2 regions of the Candidatus Clostridium eludens genome follow, and region 1 is predicted to be linked to the other one. Evidence: predicted binding sites of a transcription regulator. Region 1 holds the regulator's gene; the other holds the start of a gene.
What was found. Region 1 encodes Rex, which represses fermentation and respiration genes when NADH is low (regulators of the CRP and FNR family bind a similar motif). Its sites were predicted from a motif close to ATTGTTAANNNNTTAACAAT; they were not measured.
Positions count from the first base shown of each region.

Region 2: ACJDU8_RS08240 (acetyl-CoA C-acetyltransferase) is a predicted target of Rex. The motif match lies at 2,099-2,118, and genes of this name have one in related genera.

Region 1 is NZ_JBJHZX010000001.1:149,710-152,930, reverse strand. It holds gene abc-f (ribosomal protection-like ABC-F family protein) at 1-620, opposite strand, end outside; gene ACJDU8_RS00650 (redox-sensing transcriptional repressor Rex) at 889-1,521, shown strand; gene ACJDU8_RS00645 (short-chain-enoyl-CoA hydratase) at 1,737-2,516, shown strand; gene ACJDU8_RS00640 (acyl-CoA dehydrogenase) at 2,704-3,221, shown strand, end outside.
Region 2 is NZ_JBJHZX010000010.1:16,445-19,665, forward strand. It holds gene ACJDU8_RS08240 (acetyl-CoA C-acetyltransferase) at 813-1,988, opposite strand; gene ACJDU8_RS08245 (acetyl-CoA C-acetyltransferase) at 2,601-3,221, opposite strand, start outside.

The DNA.
Region 1 (3,221 bases):
TCTTCTAGCCATTCTATAGCTTCCAAATCCAAATGATTGGTAGGTTCATCTAATAAGAGTATGTCAGGTTTTGTTAATAGCAATTTGCAAAGGGCAACCCGTGTTTTTTTCCCTCCACTTATTATGTTTATGGAATCACAAAATTCATTCTGAGAAAAGCCTAGACCTGCTAGGACTCTATTTATTTCTGCTTTATAGGTATACCCGCCTCTGTTTCTATAGAGTTCTGAACATATGGTATAATTATCAATCAATTTATTTTGATAGTTTTCATTTTTAGAATTATAGGGCTCGTTCATTAAAGTTTCCAGCTTAATTAATTTATTTTCTAAGTCAATTATATCTTGAAATACAGTAAGCATTTCATCGTATATTGTATTTGAAGAATCTAGTGATAGATGTTGGGTTAAATAGCCTATGGTTTTAGTTTTATCTACAAATAGCTCTCCACTGTCATGGCTTATCTTATTTGTTAGAATTTGAAATAGGGTAGACTTGCCGGCTCCGTTTGGTCCTATTAGTGCTACTCGGTCTCCTTCATTTATATTGAAAGTTACATTTTCTAATATAACATCTATTCCATAGTTCTTATGAATATTTTTACAGCTTAAAATGATCATAGAATAACACCTTCCTTAACTTATTAATATTTTACTATGTAAAGAGATTTTTTTGTAGACCTTATTTAGAATATAATAATGATTTACATAATATATATAATATGGGTATTATAAAATTGAAAAACCTTAATAAAAATACAAAATAATAAAAAAGAGAGTATTAACATATGTTATAATTAGATAATACTATATAATGATAAAATGGAATTATAGTAGAATTTATTTTAATATATAATTAAAACATATAGTTATAGATATGAGGTGCGGTATGGATAAGAAAAAAGATATATCAATGTCTGTCATAAAGAGATTGCCCAAATATCATAGATATTTAGATAATTTAATGAGAAATGACGTAGATAGAATATCTTCAAAAGAGTTAAGTGAAAAAATAGGATTTACAGCTTCTCAAATACGGCAAGATTTAAATTGCTTTGGAGATTTTGGTCAACAGGGATATGGATACAATGTAAGTGAATTATACAGTCAAATATGTAATATACTTGGACTTACAAAATTGTATAGAGAAGTTATAATAGGAGCAGGTAATATAGGTCAAGCTATATCTAATTATACTAGATTTGAAAAACTGGGTTTTGAATTAAAAGCTATATTTGATATAAATCCAAAACTTATAGGTATTAGAATTAGGGATATAGAGATAAGAGACATAGATTATTTAGCTGACTACCTGAAAGAAAATGCTATAGACATAGGTGTAATATGTGTGCCTAGCAATAATGCCCAGAAGGTTTGTAATATTTTGGTCAAAAATGGAGTGAAGGGTATATGGAATTTTGCTCCAGTGGATCTTATTGTACCAGAAGATGTGAAGGTGGAAAATGTTCATTTAAGTGATAGTTTACTGACGTTGAGTTGTCTTTTAAATGATATAGAGTAAAACCTAAAGGTGTATGTTTTTACTGTAAATGTTAAAATAAAATATTAAATAAAATTTATTTGATATTTGTGCTAATTTATTATTGAAATATATAAGCTTAAGGTATATAATAAGAAGTGAAGTGAAAAACTTCAATTATTTTTAAGTGTATTTGTGATATTATTAACAATACTTTGTTAATGTTGCTTTCAAAAGGTTTAGGAGGGAGGAGTAATATGGAATTCAAAAATATCATTCTTGAAAAGGATGGCAAGGTAGCTTTGCTAACAATAAATAGGCCTAAAGCATTAAATGCTTTGAACTCAGAAACACTAAAGGAAATTGATGCTGCGGTAGATAATATTGCTGCAGATGAAAATGTGTATGCTGTGATACTTACTGGTGCGGGTAAGGCTTTTGTAGCAGGAGCGGACATAACTGAAATGAAGGATCTCAATACAGTTCAGGGAAGAAAGTTTGGGACACTTGGCAATAAAGTATTTAGAAAATTGGAAAAATTAGATAAGCCAGTTATAGCAGCCGTAAATGGTTTTGCACTTGGCGGAGGCTGTGAATTATCATTGGCTTGTGATATAAGAATAGCTTCATCAAAAGCTAAGTTTGGTCAGCCAGAGGTTGGTCTTGGAATTACTCCAGGATTTGGAGGCACTCAAAGACTTCCAAGAGTAGTAGGCGTTGGTATGGCAAAAGAACTTATATACACTGCACAAATAATAAATGCTGAAGAAGCTCTAAGAATAGGATTGGTAAATAAAATAGTTGAACCAGATAAGTTGTTAGAAGAAGTTAAAAATCTGGCAAATACTATAGCTAGTAATGCACCTATAGCTGTTCAATTATGTAAAGCGGCTATAAACCAAGGAATTCAGTGCGATATAGACACAGCTGTAGCTTATGAAGCAGAAGTATTTGGGGAATGTTTTGCTACAGAAGATCAAAAAGAAGGAATGACAGCATTTGTAGAAAAGAGAGATAAATCTTTTAAAAACAAGTAATTGATGATATCGTATAAATCAGGTCAATAACTTAAATATAAAATTTAAGATTATAATTAATAACTTAGGTTCAGTAAATTGTGATCTTTATTTTCTTTAAAGGTTTACAAATAAAGGTTTACAATGAATGATATAAAAAAAGATATAAGCTATATTTAGTATGAAAACTATTTAGGAGGTAAAATAAATGGATTTTACATTAACAAGAGAACAACAATTTGTAGAACAAATGGTAAGTGAATTTGCAGAAACTGAAGTTAAACCTCTAGCTGCAGAAGTAGATGAAACAGAAAGGTTTCCTCAAGAAACAGTAGAAAAAATGGCTAGATATGGAATGTTGGGTATACCATTTCCTGTTGAGTATGGCGGAGCAGGTGGAGACACACTCTCTTATATATTAACAGTAGAAGGACTTTCAAAAGTTTGCGCTACAACAGGTGTTATAGTTTCAGCACATACTTCACTTTGCGCAACACCTATTTATCAATTCGGTACAGAAGAACAAAAACAAAAATACTTAATTCCACTTGCAAAAGGAGAAAAACTTGGAGCATTTGGTTTAACTGAACCTAATGCAGGTACTGATGCTTCTGGACAGCAGACAACAGCTGTTTTAGATGGAGATAATTATATATTGAATGGACAAAAAATATTCATCACAAATGGTGGAGCAGCAGATACTTTCGTAGTATTTGCAATGACAGA
Region 2 (3,221 bases), on a different contig from region 1:
GTTAAAAAAAACACAAAGTTTTATAAAGATCAATGTATATAAAGCTTTTTCTATGATTTCTAAGCTATTTAATTATACCTCCATATATTATCTTGAAATGTTCAAATATGCCTTATTTTGAAATGCATCATTTTAAAATATATCAAAGTGCCCATTCCCATTTTAAAGGACATAGAGTCGTGATTGTATAATTAAATTAAAAGACCAACTATATAAAGCCAAGATAATTTTTTTAAAAAAATCATATTTTTAGTTTCTTAAAAAGTTACATTTTCAAAAAATAGAATTATATTTGTGAAACAAATGCGGTATTATTTTTAAAAAGATAAAATACTGCGCGTATAAAGAATCATTAATAATAACACCACCTGAACCAATGATACAGCAATCATGCTTATTCTTTGCTACATCGATGCCAATATAAATCATAAGAACACTCCTTATTGTTTAGTCCGCTATGTTCCACTCGCTTTATGTTAAATGTATCCTTGCTCTATATAAAACATCATGCGTTATCCAACTAATCCACAGCGTCCTATATTATTATAGTAAATTATCCTAAAGAAAGGAGAAGTATGATGAATTTACTATAAGTTCATTATACAAGGTGATAAATATGTTAAATGCGTATATAAAAGAAGAAAAAAACATGGAATGTACCTGCTGATAGTAAAGAGAATCATGGAATGAGATTACTATTTGACACTATATGCCAAAAGCCAAATCCTCATATCTAGAATTTGGCTTTTGGCTACACTCTAAGCCAAAGTAAACCAAAACTTACTCTGTTCCTTATTTAAGACTAGTATATATTATCTTTCAACTATTAAAGCAGTTCCCATTCCGCCGCCTATGCACAGTGTTGCAAGACCTCTCTTAGCATCTCTTCTTTGCATTTCATAAAGTAATGTAACAAGTATTCTTGCGCCTGAGCAACCAACTGGATGTCCAAGGGCTAATGCTCCACCATTCACATTTACTTTACTCATATCAAACTCTAAATCTTTTGCCACAGCTAAACTCTGGGAAGCAAAAGCTTCATTTGCCTCTATCAAATCTAAATCTCCTACAGTCAAATTGGCTTTTTGAAGTGCTAATTTTGTTGCATGGAATGGTCCATATCCCATTATTGTTGGATCCAATCCTTTACTTCCATAAGAAAGTATCTTTGCAAGTGGTTTAATTCCAAGTTCTTTTGCTTTATCTGCACTCATAACAACTAACGCTGCTGCTGCATCATTTATTCCTGAAGCGTTACCTGCTGTAACTGTTCCATCTTTTTTAAATGCTGGTTTCAATTTTGCTAATGATTCAATAGTTGTCCCAAATCTAGGGAATTCATCAGTATCAAAAACTATTTCTTTCTTCTTTTGCTTAACAGTCACTGGTACTATTTCGTCTTTAAATTTTCCAGCCTTTATAGCTGCTTCTGCTTTTTGCTGTGATGCTACTGCAAATTCATCTTGCTGTTCTCTTGTTATGTTCCACTTTTCTGCTATATTTTCAGCTGTAATTCCCATATGATAATTATTGAATGCTTCCCAAAGTCCATCTTTTATCATACCATCTATTAATTTTCCTTCTCCCATTCTGTATCCCCATCTAGCCTTTGGAAGTATATATGGAGCAGCAGACATGTTCTCAGTTCCACCAACTACAACAACATCATCGTCTCCAGCCTTTATAAGTTGAGCTGCTAAACTTACTGTCCTGAGTCCGGAACCGCAAACTTTATTTAATGTAAAAGCTGGAACCTCTACAGGAATACCTGCCTTCACAGCTGCTTGTCTTCCTGGGCTTTGTCCTAAACCTGCCTGTATTACATTTCCAAATATAACTTCATCTACTTGCTCTGGTTTAATATTTGCTCTTTTTACTGCTTCTTTTATAACTATAGCACCTAAATCCACAGCTGGAACATCCTTTAAAGCTCCTCCAAAATTTCCTATGGCTGTTCTTACAGCACTTACAATAACTACATCTTTCATAAATCAAATCCTCCTAAAATAAATTTATTTAAATTAGAGTCTTGTGAAATTTTAGGTCATTAAACTTCAAGGACTTTAAATCTTAGTACCTACATTTTTATATATAAAACATTGTTATTTTATTAAGAAAATTTCTATAAATCTTGAAATTGCATGACGTTAATTCGCAATCATCTAAATTTATCTTTTAAATGGCATTCTTTTAAATAATTAACTCAATTCATACAATTCTATTATATGTTAATTATACTAATTAATTAATATTTTATCAATATTTTTTGTTAAAAAAAACACAAAGTTTCATAAATAGACTGTATGTAAAGTCTCTCATATGTTCTTTGAGTTATTTAATCATATTTGTATATATTAGCCGAAAATTCCTAAATACAGCTTATTTTGAAATATATTAAGAACGTCGAATTACTTATATTGGCTTTTTTTAATAATAAATCCACAAGTTCTACCTAATTAGTCTTATTTTTTATAAAAGCAGAAAACGTTTTATATTTAAAAATGTTAGCGTGGAAAATATAAAATTAAGTAATAAAAAAACAAAGTAAGTATAACTTACTTTGTTTTTTTATTTAAACAAAATTAATATATCATTTATTATTATCTTTCAACTATTAAAGCAGTTCCCATTCCGCCGCCTATACATAATGTTGCAAGACCTCTCTTAGCATCTCTTCTTTGCATTTCATGAAGTAATGTAACAAGTATTCTTGCACCTGATGAACCAATTGGATGTCCTAAAGCTATTGCTCCACCATTTACATTTACTTTGCTCATATCAAATTCTAAATCTTTTGCTACAGCTAAACTCTGGGAAGCAAATGCTTCGTTTGCTTCTATTAAGTCTAAATCTGCTACTGATATGTTAGCTTTTTCAAGCGCTAATTTTGTTGCATAGAATGGTCCATATCCCATTATTGTTGGATCTAATCCTTTACTTCCATAAGAAAGTATTTTTGCAAGTGGTTTAATTCCAAGTTCTTTTGCTTTATCTGCACTCATAACAACTAATGCTGCTGCTGCATCATTTATTCCTGAAGCGTTACCTGCTGTAACTGTTCCATCTTTCTTGAATGCTGGTTTTAATTTTGCTAATGACTCAACAGTTGTTCCTGGTTTAATGTATTCATCAGTATCAACAACTTTTTCTCCTTTTTTAGTCTTAATAACTACTGGTACTATTTCATCTTTGAATTTTCCTGCTTTTTGAGCTGCATCTGC